3 regions of the Paenibacillus sp. FSL L8-0502 genome follow, and region 1 is predicted to be linked to each of the others. Evidence: predicted binding sites of a transcription regulator. Region 1 holds the regulator's gene; each other region holds the start of a gene.

Region 1 (7,933 bases):
AAAAGCCTGCCGAATTCCGATACTTCCAGCCTTGACGTTAAGCGTATCCTGTGAGGTCTCCAAAAGGAGTACATCCACGCCGCCTTCAATAAGTGCCAAGGCCTGCTCTTGATAGCTGTCAATCAGCTCAGCAAATGTAACACCGCCTGTGACAGACAAGGTTTTCGTGGTTGGGCCCATAGCTCCTACTACAAAACGAGGCTTGTCCGCAGTGCTGTATTTATCCACCGCGTTACGCGCCAGCTTGGCCGCCACCAGATTAATTTCACGGGCACGTTCTGGTATATCGTAATCCGCCAAAACGACGGATGTTGCTCCAAATGTATTCGTTTCAATTAGGTCTGCTCCGGCCTTCAAGTATGCTTCATGAATCCCTTGAATGACATCCGGTCTCGTTAAGACCAGCATTTCATTACAGCCCTCCAGCTCTTCCCCACCAAAATCATCGGGGGAAAGGTCTTCCTGTTGAATCATGGTGCCCATGGCCCCATCAAGAAGGAGTATTCTTCGTTGTAATGCATCCTGCAAGCTAACTTTATCCAAATTTCTTCACCCCCGCAAAACGTTAAATCCTAGTTTAGCAGAAACCGTATCATTTAGATAGATTGAAGTAAAAACATACGTTTTATACAGGTTGTTCTTTGTAAAAACGACTTCTCTTATCCATTTTTATAGTTTGTAGCATTATTAAACGTACTTAACCCTGCATCCTTTAGCTATGTTCATTTGCATTATAAAATGTTGAAAGCCTGTATTGTACAACGTTTCAAGACATGGTATTCTTTATATAACATTAATCCAAGTGGAAAAGAGGGGATAAATACATGGCCGAAATCTTAATACGTAATACGAATGAAAGAATTAGCGGTGAAGAACAAGTACGTGAATTTCTGGAGAGTCACGAGATATTGTATGAACATTGGGATGCTTCCAAATTGTCCGGGGAGCTGCAAGAGAACTTTACCTTAACAGATGATCAAAAGGCCGCTGTTCTCAAAACATTTGAACCCGAAATCAAGGATTTAGCCGCACGTCGCGGATATAAAATATGGGACGTTATCACTCTATCTGAAGCAACGCCGAATTTGGACGAGTTGCTGGCCAAGTTTGAGCAAATTCACACCCATACCGAGGATGAAATCCGTGCCATTATCGCTGGTAAAGGCATCTTTATTATTAAAGGACCTGAAGAGATCGACTATTTTAACGTAGAGCTTTCACCGGGGGACGTTATCTCCGTACCCGAAAATATACCTCACTTCTTCACTTTAATGGAGAATCAAAAGATCGTAGCAGTCCGCTTGTTCATTGAAGAAAATGGCTGGATTGCGGAACCGTTCGAAGATCCAACCTTCATTAAAGCATAATTACGAATTTATCCTTGTGTAAATAAAAAACTCCCTCTGCTCTGTGACAATCGAGCGAAGGGAGTTTTCTTAATACTCGTTTCTAAAGGTGTAGATTTCTTACTTTAACGACTGAATAATTCCATCCAATTCAGACAGATGCTTGATTTGAAACTTCGGCTTGATCTCTGTGGTATTGGTTTTGGCGTTTCGGTTCACCCACACCGAGTGAACACCTGCTGCCAACGCTCCTTGAATATCAGTCGTCAGCTTATCTCCTACCATTAAAGCATGTTCAGGCTCAATACCAAGAAGCCCCAACGCATGCTGGAATATAGACGGATCCGGCTTGCCTCGACCAAATGAACCTGAAATGACCACATGATCAAAGAAAGGAGCTAATTGAGGAACTCCATCCAGTTTCTCCTGTTGTAAATCAGGGGAACCGTTTGTCAATAATAACAGCTTGTATTGTCCCTTCAATTGTTCTAGAATTTCAAACGTTTCTTCATATACATGGGGACGTGCGCGTCTTTCCGAAGCAAATTGGGTAGCCAGCTTTTCCGCCAACTTCTCATTATCTATCCCTAGTTGCTGGAGTCCTCTGCGCCATGATTCCTTTCGATAAACAGGGGCCAACTGTTCCAATTGACGGAATTCAGGTTGCTCACCTGCTGTAAAATTCGCCCACAATCCTTCAAACGGATTAATGCCGATCATTTGAGTAAAACTAAAGGTTTCATAGGATTCATACAAAGCGCGTGCTTCTTTACGTACGGCTTCCTCCAGAGCTTTTGGATCAACACCTGCTTCACGGGAGCCTGTTTGACACGCTGCATCAAATGCCTCTTCTACACTACGTTCATCCCACAAAAGGGTATCATCAAGATCAAACATTACCGCCTGAATCGTCATCTGAATTATCCACTCTCTTTCCACAGTATATGTACGCCTATTTGCTTGATTAAGCATTTGAATCGTTATGTGTGCCCATATTAAGCAAGCGGCCGCAGCATGTTATATGAAATAACATCATACGGCCTTTGTTACAGAGCTACAGGCTAAATCAGTTATTTCTTGTCAACCTGTATCTGATTGGATAGCGCAAACTTCTCAAGTCGCTCTGCAATGGCATCCGTGTCATAGCGACCTAATGATTTTGTGAAAATAAAATTACCACCCTTACCTTTTCTTTCAACGGTTACGTAACCCTTTTCAATCTTGATGGCTTTCATGTCCCCTGCCGTCATTGGACGTTCTCTACCACCTTTCAGCATATAGAGAGTATCCTTTCCCACTTTCAGATAAGGACGACGGATAAAAAAGATAACAGCCAGCATCAAGTACAGGCCGAATACAAGCCAATCCATCCCTCGCATACCGGTCTTAGTCAAAAAGTAACTCATAAGCATGTACAATACAGAAAGACCAGCCAGCATAATTGGCACAGTAATATTACGGCCACGAAAAATATCCATTGCAGAACCTGCGCCGCTAATGGTTTGAATACCTTGCTTTTTGCGCGATTTATTTAAATGCGCTGTGTTTTTGCGTACTTTTCTTTCAAATGATCGGGCCATCTCTCAATTCCTTCCCAGATATATTACATTAAAACAATTGCCTCAAAGCTGATCTATATAGATACCATGAGAGGTACCTAAAACAAAAGGCAAATTGCAGGCTTGGGCGCTTTAACAACATTAATGCTTCAGCCCGTCATTTCCCTTCGATGTATCATCGTCCACAAATTCAATCGTTTCTAGCTGCTGCCGAAAATTACGACGAATGTTACCTAAATAAATTTCCCGAAGATTGGCACGTTCTGTGGTTTCCTCTTCTGTTAATCCCTCGGATTTTGCTTTGCGCGCTAATTCATTAATGCGCTGTACCAAGCTGTCTATATCCAAATTGTGTCCCCTCCATAAAAGCAAAGATATAATACACTTTGACATGTAGAAAAGAGCTTGTCAAGGCTCCCGTATTACGCTCCCTGACAAGCTCTAATAGTCTATAGATCATAAGTCAGGAAGCTTGAGTACCTGACCTGCCTGCACTCCCCGATCCTCTAAACCGTTAATCCGCACAATTCCTTCTATATATACTCGTGTATCCATTCGTTCCGGTTTATGATTCGCGGCAATCTGCCACAACGTATCCCCAGGTTGTACTGTCAGTTTAGTCACTTCTTCCTTGGAAGCTGAAGGAGCCGCGAAAACCGTAAGTACACCTGCTCCTGCAATCCAAGCAACAATCACTATAATAAGAAGCTTAAGTAAAAGAGTATGGGTAATAATCTGCATAAAACGCGCCCTACCCTCTTTTCGGGTCTCCTGTAAATTTTCTATATTCATTGGAAAAATACTTTGATAGGTGCTATATTTCATCATGGTTGTGTCCTCCAAACGTTTGTTCTTATGTTTTCACAATATAACACGAACGTTTGTTTTGTTCAATAGAAAAGAGAACAAAAGTTCGCAATTTTTTTAGGGATTATTTAGAACTTATGTTTGTACGAACGGAGGTTCTATGCTATAATTTTCCCAAACGTTACTAAATGGGGTTGATACGGTATGTCTAAGATTTCGAGCCGCCAGCAGGCCATTCTTGAATTTATCCGCAATGAAGTGCGTCTAAAGGGATACCCCCCTTCTGTACGCGAAATAGGCGAGGCTGTCGGATTGGCCTCCAGTTCTACGGTTCACGGTCATTTGGATCGTTTAGAGAAAAAAGGACTCATTCGCCGCGATCCTACAAAACCACGGGCTATTGAGTTACTCGGTCAAGACGAATCGGATAACAGCAACTTGATTAATTACTCCATTAGTCGTGTCCCCGTCGTCGGCAAAGTAACCGCTGGTCTTCCTATTACGGCGACAGAAAATATTGAAGATTACTTTCCTCTTCCCCAACACTTTGTTGGTGAGGATAAAATATTCATGTTATCTGTTGTAGGCGAAAGCATGATTGAGGCTGGGATTGCTAACGGAGACTATGTAATCGTACGTCAGCAGCAGACCGCTGATAATGGCGATATTGTTGTAGCTATGACAGATGAAGACGAAGCTACAGTTAAAACCTTCTACAAAGAAAAAGATCATATCCGGCTTCAACCTGAAAATCCAGCCTTTGAACCGCTTCGTCTGACACACGTCAGTATTTTGGGCAAAGTTGTAGGACTCTTCCGGGACTTCCACTGATTTCTCGTTCTTCCTTCCCCGTTATTCTATCCCCTAATACAAAACCGGCTGCCTAGGGCAAGCCGGTTTTGTATTGTTATTATGCTTACTATGTATCTCACAACTATTCTTTCCTTTTAGCAACCTATTCCTATTGTATCTACTATAAAATCAGCCTCATCGTCTCAAATAATCCCCCACTGATCTTGAACAGCTATACTGTTGTGGGCAAAACTAATAGATCTTTCTTTCTTTTAGCTAAATATGGTATATTAATTACTCATAGCCCTGTAGGAGGAATTAAATGAAAAAAATAATAATTTCAGCGTTTGTTATGATATTTATCGTCGTAAGCTGTGCAGTTCCAACAATGGATCATTTGTATGCAGAAGAGAAATCACACATAACAACCTACGATCGTATTCAGTACATACAAATACTCATCCATTTCAGGTATTTAGAAAAGCAACTTGAAGCTGTAATTTCCGAAAGAAATAATTACCCAGAGGCCAGCCAAGAATATAAACAGCTCTCAGAACAACTGAATCATATTCTTGCCCAAGAGGCGTACTACGAAAAAAAACTTAACACCCTTAATAGTAAATAATTTTCATACAAACTGCATATTATCTTTATTCTACACATTAGACTCATGCCGACCTGCCTGTAAAATCTCCTGCAACGTAAAGTTGAAAAGGCGAAGACAGGTTCGCATGAGTTTTTTTGTTAACCTTTAGGGATATAGGTACTAGCTTCTTTTTGCTTCTAATAGATTTATGCTGATACATTACTATCACAATTGACATATATATATAGCAGAACTAAGCAAAGGAGATATGCAGATGATCAGAAATAGAGTTAAAACGTATAAGCATCGCATCGGGAAAAACAGATATCTGGTCGTTAAAGTCTTTCAAGCCGCAGCTGCTAAAACAGGAAGCGGAAATGCACTAGCAACCAATGCCTTGAATATCAAAATTTCCAAGCGTAAGCATAAACGCCACTAAGATTCAACCGCACCTTCATTTCTTGAAGGGAGGTGATATTATGAGCAGAAGACATTGCAGACGTGATTTAAGAAGAAGAAGATTGAACATCCGTTCCAATCAAAGAGCCACTGCGCGTGCAAGAGGTAACGCACTGGCTGTTAATTTGTTTAGCGTAAACGATAGACAACGCAGACGTTAATAATTGTTTCCATGCAAAAAGCGGGAGGAATTCTTCCTGCTTTTTTGTGTTAAATAGCACACCTAACTACTGCTATGAATCATTTAAGCAAGCGGAGGGGGATCTAAAATATCACACATAGTTGAACAGTCGCTACTATTTTACTCTTTTATAAATCTAACAGACAGGAAAAAGTGGTTCTCTTTTAGAATAATGTGCATAGAGAAATTAAACCAGAAGGAGACAAGCCATGATAATTAAAATGTCACTTTCAAATATGGGGGATTTTAAAAAGTCAAATGAGAATAACGGCTTTATTGTGTCCGGAAGGATTATACCTAAATACGAGAACAACAATTGGACATATATAGAAGAAAGTTTTCCCGAACCATATTTTAAACAGTATGAGGATGATGACGTCGATATCAGTTATATTAATGAACAAGGAAAATCTATTTTTTTATATTATGATGAGAACGACTGTGTTGGGAAGATTAAACTTTGTACTAATTGGAATGGCTATGCTCTAATTGAGGATATTGCCGTCGCTAAAGACTGGAGACACAAGGGAATCGGAGCAGCCTTATTGAGTAAAGCAACCGAGTGGGCTAAGCAGAATAACCTTGCTGGTCTAATGCTTGAAACACAGGATGTGAATATTTTAGCTTGTCGATTCTATGCTAAAAATAACTTTGTAATCGGCGGAGTTGATACTATGCTATATTCTAATTTTTCCACAGCCCATGAGAAAAGGATTTTTTGGTATTATAAGTTTAAGCATTCAAATTAGCCTATCCTTCTGTAATAAGGCCGAATTTAAAAACAATACCATCTTGTACGCATACTTTGCATTGCTACTTTTCCCGTATCTAGTAAAATCAAACTGATCAGCACACAAAACTCTGCCGGCCAATGAAGGTTAGCATAGCTTTTGATTTATTTAGAGTATTCACTTACTTCAAACGTGAGGATGCGATCATTTTCAGCATGTAATCCTTTTTTGCTCTTATCAGGAATCTGAAACTGAACGTTTATATACAATAACAGTTAAAATCCCGCTAATTATAATGACCACTGAAAAAATCAATAACATATTGTTATATAAATAAGCAGATGGAAAATTAATGATTGGTATAAATTTTTGATGAATAAGACGTATTGACAATAAGCCTCCTACAACTGAAATCCCCGCTCCTTCTGATAAAAAGCTTATAAAATTAAGCAAGCTCATTCCTGCGCCAGCTTCTTCTTGTTTTAAACTACTTGAAACAATAGTGGATATTACTGTTTTAATAAAAGAAAGACCACCGAAAACAAAGACTAGAATAATAGACATCAGCCAAGGTGTCATTTCAATAAAGAAAGCAGCTACCAAAAAACTGACGGCAAGAAATGCAACGCCGACTGCTAGCACATGTAAGGAACCTTTCTTATCAACAAGTGCTCCTCCAAGAAAACCAAAGAAAATAACACTCATCGTTCCAGGAAAAATAATTCCACTGCCAATCATTGCGGTACTTAAGTGGTGAACGTCTTTCATCATATAAGGGACCATAGAAACAAATCCAGCTACGGTACCAAACATAAGCCCCCCACAAAGGATTCCTATCATAAATGCAGTATTTTCCCCCAATGAAGAATCAACAAAAGGATTGGTTACTTGTCTGATATGTTTTAAAAAGATCAAGAAAAATAGAACACTTATCACCAGAAAAGAAATTCTGTAAGAAGTTGTATACAACATAAACAATACAATACCTAGAGATATAAGCACGATTCCTGCAATGTCAAACGAGCCCTTTGAAATGACTTCCTTTTTCAATAATTTTATCAGGAAGGGAACAGTTACAAACGTTAAAACAGGAAGAAGCAGTAAATAAGACCAATGAATATAATGAGCAATCACCCCACCAATAGCCGGTCCTATCCCTTCACCCATTGCTACGATAGACCCGATGAGGCCATATTGCCTTTCCCCTGTTTTCTTTTGGGATATAGCGAGCAACTACGACCATCACAAGTGAAGGAAATGCAGCTGCACCAATCCCTTGTATAAATCGTCCCAAGATAAGTGTTGGAAAAAAAGTATGTCCCACAAATCCAATTAATGATCCTATGCAATTCACTATGATTCCAAACAGGAGCAACCTTTTAATACCTAACTGATCAGATAACTTTCCGTATATAGCTGTTCCTATAGAGAAACTTAGCATAAAGGCAGTATTCACCCAATTTGTAATGGCT
Region 2 (7,933 bases), 460 kb from region 1:
GCAAACTGTTGCTTTGGTCGGTCTTGCCGTCTCGCTTCATTATACAGCCGATACGCTGATTAAATGTGTGGCTGGATATTTGCTGGACAGGTTTTCGCTGCGCTGGCTGCTGCCTGCCACTTTCGTCCTGATGCTGTCCGGACTAGCCGCCGTGTTCTTTAGTCCGTATGCCTGGGGGCTTGTTGCCGGTTCCGTGATACTTGGGATGGGGGCGTCGCCTATATGGCTCATTTGTCTGGAGAAAGTCCGACTTACGGAGCGGGCGGCCCAGATGGGAGCGATATACACCGTGTGGCTGGCCTGCATCGGTCTGGGGCCGGTCACAATCAATCTCACCTTCGATTATGGCTTCGAACCTGCCTTCCGGCTGATGGTTGCGCTGCTCGCCGTCGGCTGCATCGCATCGTTCGGGATTAACAGAACAATTCCCTTGCATCTCCAGAACGTCAGCTTTGCCGAACAAGCGGCAGGACTGCGAAGAAGGCTCGTTCAGCTAAAATGGCTGCTGCCAGGCATGGTCCTGCAGATGACCGCCGCGGGACTGCTGCTGCCGATACTGCCCGGTTTTGCCGCTGACCATCTTGGTCTGAGCCAGCCGCAATATTCGCTAATGCTCATATTAGGCGGGGCCGGCGCGATGCTGTTTCTTGTCCCGATGGGAAAGCTGGCTGATCGATGGGGGCACAAGCAAATGCTGTTCGCCGGTTTCGTATCGCTTACGGTCGTATTGGCTCTGTTAGTCGTATCCATGCCCCCGCCTGCATTAACGATGCTGTTTGCCTTTATGCTGGGATTGTCTTACTCAGCCGTGCTTCCGGCCTGGAATGCGGTGCTGTCGTACCTTGTTCCGGAGGATCAGAAGGGGACCGGGTGGGGAGTACTCTCCGGGATTGAAGGGCTCGGTATTATGATTGGCCCGGTCATCGGGGGAGGGATAGCCAGCCAGTATACGAATGCCGCTGCCATTAGCATCAGCGCTGCTTTACTGGCGGTTCTTGCACTTTTTTATTTGATTTTGCCGCAAAACAAGCTGGTCTCGGCTGGCGGGACTTTGCAGCACAAGAGGGAGAACGCTCATGGACCTGATCGGGTTAGTTGAACCGAATATGGATACCTGGTCTTGCTCATCGGCTTGCCGCTGGACTTCATCGCGCTCCCCATCCGCCGAGTACACCTGAAATCCAAGCCATCGAAAATCATCACGATACAAGCCTCAGTTCATCTACCTCAGCACAAGAAGCTGGTGAAGGTGCCGATTTTAATTACGATTCTTTAAAGGATTACATTGCCTATGGTCTAACTTATGATAAGAAAGAGGACAGATTTCTCTTCCATGGCAAGCAAGTCAGATTGTTTGTTGATAAGGATATAAAAAATGAAGGTAGATCAAATAACTTTTACTATGATGCTAAAGGAAATCCGATTTCAAAGTGATTAAAGATGATAACAATAAGATAATCAAAATAACGGAAGTTCATGAGAGTGAGTTACAAGCCTTAAATAAAACATTTGGATTTTATAATAACTGATGGAAATTTACGGTTTGAATAATTAGAGTCATTATATAAGCTACTGAAAAAGCTTTAAACCGTAAAAGGTGAAAGAAAACCAGTGAAATGATGGTTTTTTTTCACCTTTTTTAATAGACGGATTGTCAAGACAAGTACAACAGTTCCTCCTGAAACGATTCGTAAGAGGACTTCCATCTTAAGTTTTTCGGGGTCGGTTGTTAATCAGGGCGAGAGCTTGTCCCAGATCAGCATCTGTCACCTGAGCGAAGTTATGACCCTTTGAGATTAATTCACGCCCAAGACTTGGTATTTTCGTTGGAGTCTCGTTGCCAGGATGAGTACGGGCCGGCGAAATAGACACCCACGCCGTACAGTCGTTCCAATTCTCTGTGACAGGCGAATTCTTTCCCTCGCCCACGGTCGCGCTCCGAATCGCAGACATCGGATACTGAGCCGCCAGTAAGCCAAACGCGATCTTCATCGATAATGCCGTGCGATCGTCATATAATCACTTGGTAAAAACGTGTTTTTGCCTCTACGATGTGTCGACACAAGTTTACTCTTTCCTCGGCTGGAAACGACCGTATCCAGCTCCCAGTGACCGAAGGTTTTCCGGCTACGGATCGTATTGGGACGCTGCAAATCAGGCCTTTCAAATACATAAATAATCAGTCAATTTAAAATGCCGTTGCAACGGAGAAAGTAATCACTATTTATCAAGTTTGTCCCCTATATTGATAATGAAGTAGGTTTAGTTTTTATATAAGCGTAAGTTGAAATAAGAGGTTTCAGAATGAAAAAGACTCCTTGGTATGATGTAAATGGGTCCACGATGCTGGCCAGCGACTGGATCCAAAAACAAACCAAGGAGACTACAAGATGAATTCTACTCAAAATGAACGTATTAATCAAATCACTTCTTCTACCTTAATTATCGGTGTAGACATCGCTAAATTCAAACATGTCGCCCGGGCACAAGACTACCGCGGAGTCGAGTTCGGGAAGGCTATTACGTTTGAGAACGACCGTGAAGGCTTTGAATTGTTCGTTAGCTGGTTCAGAAAGATTGCTACGGAGCAAGGGTTCCAGGACGTCATCGTTGGCATGGAAACAACCGACCACTACTGGTTGAACCTGGCCCATTTTGTGAAAGAACAGCACGTGACCCCTATATCGTGAGTACCATCGGGAAGTTCTCCAGCTACACGATATTCTTCATTCGCGCCATTTCTAATGCTTCTTCACGGTTGTTGACGCCGAGTTTCGAGTAGAGAATCGAGCAGTAATTGCGGATCGTTCCCTCCGATAAAAATAGCTTGGCGGCAATCGATTTGTAGCGCAGACCGCTCGACAGTTGCTCCAGAATCTCCATCTCGCGTTTCGTAAGCCCGTACGGGTAGTTTCCCTGACTTGAACCGATTTTCTCCAACTGCTCACGTTGACGCTTCATCTCTTCGAAGACTCGCGTAGCGACCGATTGGTCAATCCAGGTTCCTCCATTATAAATAAGTTTCAAGGCTTCCTTCATCTCCCGCGGATGAATCGACTTCAGCATGTAGCCTTCTGCCCCGCGCTCCAATGCAGTTGCTGCCTGCGAGGAATCCTTAAACGTTGTCATGAATACAACCTTCATATCAGGCCATCGTTGTTTCATCTCAACTAAAGCTTCAATCCCGCCCATTCCTTGCATACGAATATCCATTAGCACGATATCTGGTTGGGAGCGATCACAATGTTCTAATGCTTCGCGCCCGTCCCTGGCTGTACCAACGACGTTAAAATCAGCATGCTGATCCAAAATTTGCTTCAAGCTGTCGGTAATGATCACCTGGTCATCAACGATCAGCAGGCGGATTGCATCATGTACAGGCTCTGTCTGCAACGGAATATCACATATGACGAAAGTTCCTTGTCCTGACTCGGAATGCACGGACACCGTGCCGTGAAATAGTTCAAGTCGTTCCTTCATTCCATTGAGCCCAGATCCAAATTGGATTTCTTCCATTCCGATGCCGTTATCTTCGATCTGTAATCGAAGCTGCTGACTATTGAAATGTAACTGAACGGATATCATGCTCGCCTTGCCGTGCCGAACTACGTTGGTTAGAGACTCTTGAAGGCAACGATATAAACAATTGTTTATTTTTTGCATAACAAGAGTCTCACTGCCGATCACACGGAATTTGACCGTTATACCTGTTGACTTCATAAAATTTTCAGTTAATTGCCGCAGCGATTCACTTAACGAATGGTTCAACGGAGTATGAGAGAGCTGATGCAGATGCTTTCGGATATCAACCAGACTGTGTTGGGCGATTCCGACAAGCGAATTGATCCTCTCTATTTGCGCATCTGGTACGGACGATCGCAGTGATTCGACGCCGACGATGAGCGAGGTAAGCGTATGGCCAATCGTGTCATTCAGCTCATGTGACAGCCGGCTGCGCTCCTCCATCAGCGTAAGTTCCTCAATCCGCTTAATATGCTGCTCCAGCAACAGCTTTTGCTCTTGAATAATTCGGGCTTGCTTATGGGACTGAATTAAAATATTAAACGCGAAGCCGATGGCAAAACCAAGGCTGCAGCTAACGATAAACTCATACGGGAGACGATCAGCAATCCAACCGTTCAATACCGGGAATACGATTCCGCTAAGGATACCTGTCCACACATAGTTTCTTCGACTGCTCGTCAAGCCGATAGTAATCACGAGTAAAACAAAAGACCAAAGCAATCCCGGGGCTGCGTAAGCTAAATAAAGATAAAAAAAGCCCGTTATCGTGACTTCGATTGTGAGATACCAGTCTTCTTTCCTATAGAGGATGATTAATGGAACGAGATAAACGACGAAAGCGAGAGAAAGTACAACCCAAAGCGACACAACGGTTAATGACGGATCGACAAAACCAGCGCTTGCGATAATGACCAGCCAAAGCGTTCGTATGGCCACAAGTATCCAATCATACCAGACCCTTTTTTTCATTATCGAGAACACGAATTACGCACACCTTCTTATATTTTTTTGCAAATCAAATTCCGAATGATTCAGACCTATCATGCAATATAACTTCCCGATCCGTCAAGCGAAAGAGGGTGGGGTAACGGCGGTTAGAACGTAGCTTAGCAAGCACGTCATATAAGACAGTTGATAGTTTGTCATGCGGTATATGTGACAAGTCCAAGTACGATGTCATCAAAAGCTAGACGGTTTTATCACTGTTCGATTTAACAATATCAGAGGTAAGGTGAGGGGGTAAAGCAGAACAACATTCAAAATAATAGGAGCGATGCGTTATGAAATCATTCACCATTCGAAAAGGAGTTGCACTTACTTTAATAGCTATATTGGCGGGTACAGTGGCCTATGGAACTGTCCACGCAGAGGGTCAGACGGCAACTTATCAAGCTATCAATAAAGCTGCCAATACCGACAATATTTTATCGTCGGAATTCGCAAAAGAACCCAAAAAAGAACTCAACGAGAAAGAAAAGAAAAGAAAGCATCGGGAAGAAGTCAAACGCGTCATGGATCAAGTAGTTACCAACAAAAGAGTTCCAAGTGTCGTGGCAGGCGGGCTACAGGATGGGGAACGCTGGTCCTACGCTACGGGTACAGCCAGTTTCGAAGTACCACGCCCGGTGGAGCCGGATTTTTCATTCCGTATTGGAAGCATCACGAAGACATTCACTGCTACCGTTGTATTGCAGTTGGCTCAGGAGAAAAAATTGAACCTGGATGATTCGGTCGAAAAATGGCTGCCGGGGGTCATAAAGGGTAATGGGTATGACGGCAACAAAATTACGATTCGTCAGTTATTGAACCATACAAGCGGGCTTGCGAGCTATACTGATCTTGATTTTCGAGATATTACCTTGCCTCAAAATCCATTCCGTTACTATTCGTCCGACGAGCTTATCAGCATGGGACTAGCTAAGCCGCCTGTATATGCGCCAGGGAAGGGCTGGAACTATTCGAACATGAATACTATACTAGCCGGTCAAATTATTCAGAAGGTAACAGGAGAGACGTATGCGGAGCAGATCAGGAAACGGTTGATCGAACCGCTCGGGATGACAGGGACATTTGTAATGGAAAATAGTCACGATATTCCAGGTAAGCATGCCACAGGATATAATATGGACAGATCGGGTCATTTGTATGATTTAACAGAGATGAATCAATCATGGGCAAATGCAGCCGGAGATATAGTCTCAACAACCAAAGATTTGACCACCTTCTTCAGTGCGCTGTTGGGCGGAAAGCTTCTAAATCAAGAGATAATGGACCAGATGCTCACGACAGTAGATTCACCTATAGGTAAAGTTGGACTAGGGATTTATGAAATAAAAACAGCTGACGGGCAATCATACTGGGGGCATGCTGGCGGTACTTTCGGATTTGAATCGAGAGCCTTCGGATCTCTAGGCGGGCAGCATATTTTGGTAACGTGCATCAACTCGGTAGCTCCGGAAGTGGAGCCTGCTCACAATAAAATAATCAATAAGGAGTTTGGCCGTTAAGTTTAAAGCCGACATCGCGTCCTTTATTTGAGGGCGGATGTCGGTTTCTGCTGTGATTAACCGTCGTTTCATGCAATCGAGGCACAAATGTCCGCATTCAGAATAAAACGATAGATAAGATTCACGAGGGGCATAACGACGGCGTATTTTATATTCGGTCGGTCAAGCTCTACTATCGACTTCTTTACCACTCCCGCCAACAGATGGTTTACCGCCAAAATCGTAAAATAGGTTAGACGCAAATTCGATATAGAGAATAAGAAGAGATATATGGATTTTTAGAAATACATAGTAGGTATAGACAACGTAATATTACTAACCTACATATTGCACCAGACTACAATTTCTATTTAAAAAAGACTTCAAGGAAAATCAAACATTAAGACTATTGTACAAAAATATCAGAATTTCGTATATGTTATTCCGCTAACGGGATACGTTAGTTCAATGGAACAGCGACAGTCTAGGACATTATTTTCTCGTACTGGTTGTCACTGTTCCAATTTCAAAGTCCGTCTAAAACTTATTTTATGGAGACTAGCGATATGACAATTCGAAAGATGCATGGAATAATGTCGATACAATCGTATGGGACAATATAGGAGATGAATTTGAGGGAAAGAAACTTAATCATTATTCAAAACTTGATCTAACCAGGTGAATATGCGGTGGTTAGCCAATTTTAATGCTCCAAAATTTTCATTTTATCCCTCTGATTTTGTATTTTCGTCTAGTCTATCAGACCTAGGAATATTTTTCTAGGACAAAAGTTTTGGATTCGGTATACAAAAAGCCTTGTCTAGAACGTATGTTCGGAATATAATTTCTACATAATACATCAGGAGGCTACATACATGTCGAAAAAATTAGAAGGTAACGGCTTATGGGAAAGCAGCAGGATTATCATACCAGAACACAAGGAAGCATACTTAAAACTCATGAAAGACCGTCAGCGGAGAGGCAAGCCGGAACTTGACGATCAGGAAGTCCAGTTGATCGAGCAAGCGCTTATAGAGTCCTACAACACACGTCAACCTATAACACTAGTGGTTTTTAGCCCGTTCGATGACGAAGAACTCACAGGTGTAATCACGTCTATAAATACTGCTCGCAGGGAAGTGAAACTGTTTCGTGGCGAGGATGATTTTAGTTGGATCAAGTTGGAGGATATCATTTTCAGCAAGTATCTAGCAAAAATCTAAGGGTAGTAAATATTCTACTGATGTTATTCAACAAACAAGAAATGTCTCAGCTGCCTTATCTACGACAATTCAGCCGAAGTCTTTCTAGGAGCATTTGATGCTAGTGTTTTAGCTGAGCAGATCAATCCTCATATCGCAATCGAAAACTTCCTGATGACGATGCACTACACCCGCATCAAGTTAAAGAAAGAGGCATACAGATTGGTACAAGACTACTATGGGGAAGCCTACTTTTACAGAAAATCCTGATGAGCTCCAACAACATCGCGCTGGACCAAGGTAACTTTTTCTTCACTAACGGTCCATTTGTTGTGCAAAAAATGGACCGCTAGCGAAGAAAGAAATCAATTCAGGTTAATGAAACAATTCTATGAGCTCTTGCTTGTGTACTTGGAAAATTAACAAAAGAGGCAGCGGGATTCCTGTCTCTTTTGTTATTATTCTACGTCTGAGAAAAGCGGAGTGGACAAATAACGCTCACCTGTATCAGGTAATATGACCACGATCGTCTTGCCTTTGTTTTCTGGAAGCTTCGCAATTTGTGTTGCTGCATAAACCGCAGCCCCAGAAGAAATACCAACAAGCAGCCCTTCTGTTTTGGCAAGCAGACGTGCAGTTTCAAATGCATCTTCGTTTTTAACTTTGAAAACCTCATCCACATATTCTTCATTAAAGTTATTTGGAATGAAACCAGCACCG
Region 3 (7,933 bases), 610 kb from region 1:
GGAAAGAACTTCTGGCTTCTTTTGCTGGGTATGATTTGATATGTTATTGTTATGAAAAAGAGCAGGGTCAGCAGCTACGGGATGTAATCCAGCCATTGGTAGGACAATGGGCGTCGACGGACATGCCGCGTGTTCTGCTGGTGGTAGGCCCGGAAGGCGGCTTTACTGAAGCGGAAAGCCTGGAGGCCGAGCAGGCTGGGGCCCAGTCTACAGGACTGGGAAGACGTATTTTGCGTGCTGAGACCGCAGGAATGGCTGCATTGGCTTGCATTTTATATGAGACAGGAGAAATGGGAGGGGTTTAATATGCCGTCAGTGGCATTTTACACATTGGGCTGTAAGGTAAACTTTTATGATACAGAAGCGATCTGGCAGCTGTTTAAAAATGAAGGTTATGAACAGGTGGACTTTGATGAGCAGACCGCGGATGTCTATCTTATTAATACATGTACCGTTACGAATACCGGTGATAAAAAGAGTCGTCAGATCATTCGCCGCGCGATTCGCCGGAATCCAGATGCCATTGTTGCAGTGACGGGCTGTTATGCCCAAACTTCTCCTGCCGAAATTATGGATATTCCTGGCGTTGATCTCGTTATCGGGACTCAAGATCGGGACAAAATCATTCCGTTCGTGCAGGAAATTCAAGGGACGCGTCAACCAGTGAACGCCGTGCGCAATATTATGAAAACGCGTGTATTTGAGGAAATGGATGTGCCTGATTTTGCTAATCATACTCGGGCCTTTTTGAAAATTCAGGATGGGTGCAATAACTTCTGTACCTTCTGCATCATTCCATGGTCGCGGGGGCTATCCCGCAGTCGTGACGCTGCGAGCATTATTGCACAGGCGCGTCAACTGGTACACGCAGGCTACAAGGAAATAGTACTCACTGGTATCCATACTGGCGGTTATGGTGACGACATGGATAATTATGACCTATCTGATCTGCTGTGGGATCTGGAGAAGGTGGAAGGGCTGGAGCGTATCCGCATCAGTTCGATTGAAGCCAGCCAGATTGATGAAAAAATGCTTGATGTACTGAACCGTTCCACCAAGCTGGTTCGTCATTTTCATATACCGCTTCAGGCGGGGGACGACACTGTATTGAAACGGATGCGTCGTAAGTACACCACAGAAGAGTTTTATAACAAAATGCTTATGATTCGCAAAGCAATGCCCGATGTTGCGATTACAACGGACGTAATTGTCGGCTTCCCTGGGGAGACGGATGAAATGTTCCGCAATGGCTATGAGCTGATGAAAAAAATCGGTTTTTCGGAAATGCATGTGTTTCCGTACTCCAAGCGTAGTGGAACTCCTGCGGCGCGTATGGAGGATCAGGTGGACGAAGACGTGAAAAATGTACGAGTGCATGAGCTGATACAACTGTCAGAGCAAATGCAACTGGCGTATGTTGAGAAGTTTGTAGGTCAGGTGCTGGAGGTCATTCCGGAAGTTGCGCCGAAAGGGACCGAAGATAGCGGCATACTCCATGGATATAGTGACAATTATATTCAACTGGCGTTTGAAGGTACTGAGGATCTGGTTGGCAAGGTATGCCGCGTGAAGCTAACGAAGGCAGGCATTAATGAAAGTGAAGGCCAATTGGTTCGCGTACTGGAGAATGGGCTGCAAACAGCTCTGTAAGAACAAAAAAAGCCTGAAAAGGCAATAGAGATGGCAAACAAGGATTTCGCCTTTCCTTACAGAGAGGACGGAATCCTTGTTGCGCAAGGAAGGGAGATTACAGGATGGCAACAAAAAAGGAAATTTCCGCAGGCGGTGTTGTGTTTCGCAAACAGGGGGAGCAGCTTGAAATTCAGCTCATTACTGACCGATATGGCAAGGTATCCTTGGCTAAAGGAAAAATGGAGTTGGGAGAAACAATCGAACAGACGGCTTTACGTGAAATTCGCGAGGAAACAGGGTTGAACGGGCGGATTATCCAGCATGTAGATATGATTGCTTATACGTATCAGCATCCGGAATTTGGGGAAGTGGATAAAGAAGTACACTATTATCTTGTAGAGGCACTAGATGGGGATTTACAGGCACAAATCGAAGAAATTAAGGGAGTTGCATGGCATAAGCCTGAGGAAGCATGGCTTCTCCAGCGCCAGGGCGGATATGACAATAATGATGTCATTTTGAGCAAGGCGCTGTCCATGCTAGGAATTAACGTTTGATTCTGTGGGGAGATATACGATCCTCTAAACGCGTCCATACAGGTAGGTAGCACAGAGGCAAGACCAGCAGAGAGCTAATGACGTTAAACAGGGTTTGGGCATGGGCTACCTTGGCTCCGGGCTCGGTAGATATCCAGGCGGCGGCCATTTCTAGCCCAGGGATCAACGGCATAAAGAGCAAGGCTCCGCCTACGTTCAGCAGCACATGGGACCAGGCTACAAATTTGCCGGACACGCTGCCACCAACAGCGGCAATCAGGGCGGTTACGCAGGTGCCTACATTGGAGCCGATGACGATGGCGATCCCCACATCGGCTGGCAAGGCACCCGCAGCGGCAAGGCTGATCGCCATGCCAATAACGGCTGCGCTACTGTGAACCAGTGCGGTCAGGCAGGCACCCGCAGCGAAGGCCCACCACATGTTGGCCGCAGCGTGATCAAGAAACCAGCGGAATAGTCCGGCCTGCTCAATCCATGGGCCGACCGTTTGCATTACGCGGATACCCGCCAGAATCAGCGAAAATCCAGCAAATACGAGGCTGATATATTGTACAGCCTGCGGAGGGCTAAGCCCATTGGAGCCGGGTGAAACTCCGGCAGACGCGTACTGGCGAACGGAGATTGATTCTCCCCACAGTACGGCGGCGCTCCAGCAGAGCAGTGAGCCGCAGAGCAGCGGAACAGCCAGCTTGCCAAGCTGGAGCCCCATCAGCTCGGTGGTGAGACAGGTACCGATATTGGTGCCAAGAATGATGCCGAGCGTACGGCCATAGGTCAATAGCCCGGCGTTGACCAGTCCGATCGTCAGCACCGTTACAGCGGTGCTGCTTTGCAACAGGGCGGTAATGCCTGAACTGAACAGCATACCCCGCCAAGGGGAAACGGTGGCGCGGTTCAGCCAACGGGTGAGGAAGGGGCCAGCCAAATGCCGGAGGGCTGCTTCCATCAGCTTCATCCCGCCCAAAAAAATAAACAGTCCGCCGCACAGCGGGAGTATAACATGTATAAGCACGGGCATAGCCCCCTTTTCTAGGTGAAAATACTTATGTAACAGCCTATGATCTGTCGAGGACAGCCATGACAAGCATGGCTAAGCTCTTTTTAGGAAAACGATAATTTTTGTAGTATCTTCACAAGCTTTAAAAGCGTGACGCCGATATACAGGCGGGCAGTAGCGAAGCGGATCATTTGAATCTGGAGAAGCGAGAGCGTTCGCCTGAAAGCTTTCCAAAGGAAAGCTGCTTCGGAAGTATAAACCTAGGGGGATTCTTACCATTAAAATCATTTATAAAATCCAAAGAATCCCCGTGCAACAGCGATCGTAAGATCAAATGATCCGCAGAGCCGCGCCCCTATCGAACAACGTTTTAACACTTTGAGTAATCCAAGAATGGGAGTGAAGGATTTTGCCTTCAGTAATATTAGAACGCAGCCGTAAAAAAAGGCTGGAGCACGCACACCCTTGGGTGTTTAAAAACGAAATAGCCAAGATCGAAGGAGACCCAGAGGCAGGCGATTTGGTCAGTATTGTTAACCATCAGGGGCGTTATTTGGCGACAGGTTACTATAATCCGGCTTCACAAATTACAGTGCGTGTGATGTCCTATGAGCCGCTGGAAGCGATGGATCAAAACTTTTTTGCCCAACGCTTTCGCAAATGTCTGGAGCACCGCGAACGTTTTGTGACCGGGGGAGACGCTTATCGGTTGGTGTACGGCGAGGCTGATTTTTTGCCTGGACTGATTGTAGACCGTTTTGGTGATGTGTTGGTTGTGCAGCTGTTAACGCTTGGCATGGATCGGCGCAGGGAAGAAATCAGGGATGCGCTCGTTGAAGTAGTGGGTCCTGTTGGTATATATGAGCGCAGTGATGTATCCATCCGAGAGCTGGAAGGATTGAAACAAACGAAGGGTCCTTTGTACGGTGATTGCCCGCGTCATGTAGTGGTGACGGAAAATGGCCTGCATATCAAGGTTGATATCGTAGAGGGCCAGAAGACGGGTTATTTCTTTGACCAGCGTGAAAATCGTGCGGCCATAGCACCGTTGATGACAGGTTGGGGAGCACGTAGTGGAATTACGCTACAAGAAGTTGCTACAGACTCAGGGGACGCTGCCACAACGGTCATGAAGCCAGTGAATAAAAGTGGTAAGGTTGTTGAATTCCCATTCTGGGACGGCGCAACCGTATTGGAATGTTTTTCACATACGGGAAGCTTTACGCTCAATGCCTGTAAATATGGTGCTAAAAAAGTAACTTGTCTTGATATTTCTGAGCATGCGATTGAAAGTGCGCGGGACAATGTCAAGCTGAACGGTTTTGAGGAACGCGTCGAGTTTGTCGTCGACGATGCTTTTCAATATTTGCGCAATCAGGTGAAAGGTGTAGAGGAACGCAATGCACGAGCCGGGGGCAAAGGAGATACGTCTAAGCCGCTGACAGCGGGTGGCGGACGCACCTTTGACGTGGTCATTCTTGATCCGCCAGCCTTTGCCAAAACGAAGAACGCTGTCAAAGGGGCTACACGTGGATATAAAGATATCAACCTGCACGGGATGAAGCTCGTTAATGAGGGCGGCTATCTGGTGACAGCGAGTTGCTCGTTCCACATGCGGCCGGAGTTGTTTTTGGACACCATTAAGGAAGCAGCGGCAGATGCCGGCAAAATCCTTCGTCTGGTAGACTGGAGAGCAGCTGGTAAGGACCATCCTCAAATTTTGGGTGTGGAGGAAGGCCATTACTTGAAATTCGCCATCTTTGAGGTGCGCAGCCGGACACAGTTGTAGTTTCATACAAAGTCAAAGTCAATCGCCCTTTTGGTGATTAAATAGGTAAAATAAAACTCGTTTTAGGTATAAATCAGTCCTGTAGAGAAGGCGTGCACCAAGCCAATCTGCGGGACTGATTTATTTTTTAGAGGGAGAAAGAATTGCTACAACATGGCAAACGTACGTTCTTTTCTCTCTTGCCTGATATGCTATACTGTTTAATAGAATGTTGTTCGTTGGAAAGGAGGCCGCATCATGTCGGTCCGTTTGTTGATTGGCCGCTCTGGGAGTGGTAAAAGTACGTTAATCCGCAATGAAATGACGTCTTTGTTACGCGAGGAGCCGCTAGGTAAGCCTATGCTGTTACTTGTACCGGAGCAATCGTCATTTGCTTCTGAGCATGCGTTACTTACAGAAGCCGGAAACGGTATTCAGGGGTCGGTGCGCGCCCAAGTGATGGGATTTCACCGTCTTGCCTATTTAGTTATGCAGGAAACCGGGGGTTCAGCGCTGGTGCCTGTAACGGAAGAAGGCAAGAAGATGCTTTTATATAAAATTATTCGTCGTCGCAAGGATGAACTGAGTTTGTTTAAGGATTCGGGAGACCAGCTCGGCTTTGTGGATCGGTTGAATACATTGTTCACGGAGCTAAAGCAGTATGGAAATGATACTCGGTCTGTACCCGAGCAACTGGAGCGAATGAACGCTGCTGGAGAGTCAACTCCGATTTTGCGCGGCAAGCTCAAAGATATCAGTCTAATCTACGAGGATTTTGAACGAGAGCTGACGCTTAAATATATTGACGGTGAAGATACGCTGCGCATGCTGGCAGAACAGATTGCAGAGTCTTCCCTTGTGCGTGGAGCAGACATTTGGATGGATGGCTACCGTAGGTTTACACCACATGAATATAAAGTGGTGGAGCAACTTATGCTGCATGCCTCTTCGTTGACAGTGGCGCTGACTTGCAACCGCAGCTACGAGAGCGGACAGCTTCCGCATGAGCTGGATTTGTTTCATCCTTCGGCCGCTACGTATGTAAAGCTCAAAGGAATGGCAGACGAGCTGATGATAGAGACGCAGACACAATTACTTCGCCCTGATCCGCCGCCGAGATTTAAGGAGCGTCCGGCGTTGGCGTATTTGGAGGCTAACTTTGAATATCGTACAGGGTTACGGAATCAGGAACAACGGATGCGGCTGCAGCAGCTACGAGAGCAGTGGACAGAAGAACAGCCGGAAGGCATAAAACTGTATGCTGCGGCGAATCGCCGCGCTGAGTTGGAAGGTGCTGTACGCGAAATGCGTCGTTTAGCCCGAGATGAGGGCGCGCGTTATCGGGAGATGGCCCTGTTTGTGCGTCATATTGAAGATTATGAGTCATGGGTGGAACCGATATTCAAACAATATGAGGTTCCAGTATTTCTGGATCAGCGGAGAAGTGTATTGCATCATCCCTTAGTGGAATTGATTCGGGCTTCACTGGATATCGTGCAGCGACGCTGGCGATATGAGGATGTATTCCGTGCGGTCAAAACAGATCTTCTCCTGCCGCTGGATGGTCGGGTGAGCCGCGAGGAGATGGATCGTCTGGAAAACTATGTACTGGCCTGCGGAATACAAGGTAGCCGTTGGACAGACGGTCGCCCGTGGCAGGCTGTGCCCAGCTTGTCACTGGAGCTGGAGGAGCAGGAACGGAACCGTAGGCGGGATGAAACGTTGGATTTGATGGAGCTGTGTCGGGATGTAATCGTGACGCCTTTACGTGCGTTTGAGAAACGTGTGGGCAAGGCACGAACTGCACTTGAGAAGTGTGAAGCGGTATATCTGTTACTGGAGGATGCAGAAATTGGCCACAAGCTGGACGCCTTCATTCATCAGGCAGAGGAAGCAGGAAATCCTGAGCAGGCCAAGGAGCATCGTCAGGTATGGGATGCAGTGCTTGAACTACTGGATCAAATCGTCGAAATGATGGGTGACGAGAGGCTGGATACCTCTTTGTTTGCGGGTGTGCTGGAAACGGGATTGGCTGAATTCCGTATGGGACTTGTTCCGCCAGCTCTGGATCAGGTTCTAGTCGGAAACACGGATCGTACACGTGTGACCGGTATTCAACATGCTTTTGTGCTAGGTATGAACGAAGGTGTGATGCCGGCTGTGTTCCATGAGGACGGTGTGCTGAATGAGCAGGAGCGTACGGCATTAAACGAACGAGGCGTAGAGCTGGCGCCGGATATGACAAGACGTCTGCTGGACGAACGTTTTCTCGCTTATACGGCCCTTACTTCAGCCGGTAGAAGCCTGTGGATGAGCTATGCCGTGACTGATGAAGAAGGCAAGTCATTGTTGCCGTCTGAGTTAGTACGACATGTGCGGCAATTGTTTCCTAGTCTGGACGAACGCCCACTGGCTGGATACCCTTTGCCTGGGGATGCTTGGACGACGCAATGGGAGTATGCTTCTCATCCGTCCGAGGCTTTGCCGCAGCTTATTGCGCAATTACGACAATGGCGACGTGGCGGTGACATTTTATCTCCTTGGTGGGAGGTATATAACTGGTATGCCAGCCAGCAAGGGCGTGAGAAGGACAAGCTGCGTCAGCTGTTGACCTCACTTTTTTACGAGAACCATGCCGAAATGCAGAAGGAAACGAGCCGTCGTCTGTACGGCAGCAAGCTGCGTACCAGCGTATCTCGTATGGAACGTTTTGTGGCATGTCCATTTTCGCACTTTGCCTCTCATGGTCTTCGTTTGAAGGAACGTCAAATGTATCGCCTGAAGGCCCCGGATATCGGACAATTATTCCATGCAGCGCTTGGAGAGATGGCGATCAATCTGCGTAATCGCAATGTCAGCTGGGGCAGTCTCAGCACGGAGGAATGCCGCCAAGAGGCGGAAAGTACAGTGGAGCGTTTGGCTCCTCGTCTGCAAGGCGAGATTCTAATGAGCTCCAAGCGGTATGGGTACATTTTGCGC

The links. Region 1 encodes LexA, which represses DNA repair genes until DNA is damaged. Its sites were predicted from a motif close to CGAACATATGTTCG; they were not measured.
Region 2: the regulator LexA is predicted to act here: its motif matches at 6,834-6,847, upstream of NSQ57_RS15770 (YolD-like family protein).
Region 3: the regulator LexA is predicted to act here: its motif matches at 5,133-5,146, upstream of addB (helicase-exonuclease AddAB subunit AddB).

The regions. Positions count from the first base shown of each region.
Region 1 covers NZ_CP151958.1:3,199,007-3,206,939, forward strand. The annotation lists gene metH (methionine synthase) at 1-543, opposite strand, end outside; gene NSQ57_RS13590 (cupin domain-containing protein) at 825-1,367, shown strand; gene NSQ57_RS13595 (HAD family hydrolase) at 1,467-2,261, opposite strand; gene NSQ57_RS13600 (hypothetical protein) at 2,417-2,926, opposite strand; gene NSQ57_RS13605 (DUF896 domain-containing protein) at 3,047-3,253, opposite strand; gene NSQ57_RS13610 (LysM peptidoglycan-binding domain-containing protein) at 3,362-3,730, opposite strand; gene lexA (transcriptional repressor LexA) at 3,917-4,543, shown strand; gene NSQ57_RS13620 (hypothetical protein) at 4,827-5,129, shown strand; gene NSQ57_RS13625 (hypothetical protein) at 5,365-5,529, shown strand; gene NSQ57_RS13630 (hypothetical protein) at 5,570-5,710, shown strand; gene NSQ57_RS13635 (GNAT family N-acetyltransferase) at 5,940-6,479, shown strand; partial or broken gene tet (Tet(L)/Tet(K)/Tet(45) family tetracycline efflux MFS transporter) at 6,699-7,933, opposite strand, start outside.
Region 2 covers NZ_CP151958.1:3,655,733-3,663,665, reverse strand. The annotation lists gene NSQ57_RS15800 (MFS transporter) at 1-1,099, shown strand, start outside; gene NSQ57_RS15795 (hypothetical protein) at 1,096-1,434, shown strand; partial or broken gene NSQ57_RS15790 (IS30 family transposase) at 1,817-1,924, opposite strand; partial or broken gene NSQ57_RS15785 (transposase) at 2,391-2,669, shown strand; gene NSQ57_RS15780 (hybrid sensor histidine kinase/response regulator transcription factor) at 2,713-4,506, opposite strand; gene NSQ57_RS15775 (serine hydrolase domain-containing protein) at 4,806-6,032, shown strand; gene NSQ57_RS15770 (YolD-like family protein) at 6,887-7,234, shown strand; gene cysK (cysteine synthase A) at 7,672-7,933, opposite strand, start outside.
Region 3 covers NZ_CP151958.1:3,810,901-3,818,833, reverse strand. The annotation lists gene NSQ57_RS16515 (16S rRNA (uracil(1498)-N(3))-methyltransferase) at 1-305, shown strand, start outside; gene mtaB (tRNA (N(6)-L-threonylcarbamoyladenosine(37)-C(2))-methylthiotransferase MtaB) at 307-1,650, shown strand; gene NSQ57_RS16505 (NUDIX domain-containing protein) at 1,755-2,189, shown strand; gene NSQ57_RS16500 (Na/Pi symporter) at 2,179-3,201, opposite strand; gene NSQ57_RS16495 (class I SAM-dependent rRNA methyltransferase) at 3,596-4,975, shown strand; gene addB (helicase-exonuclease AddAB subunit AddB) at 5,213-7,933, shown strand, end outside.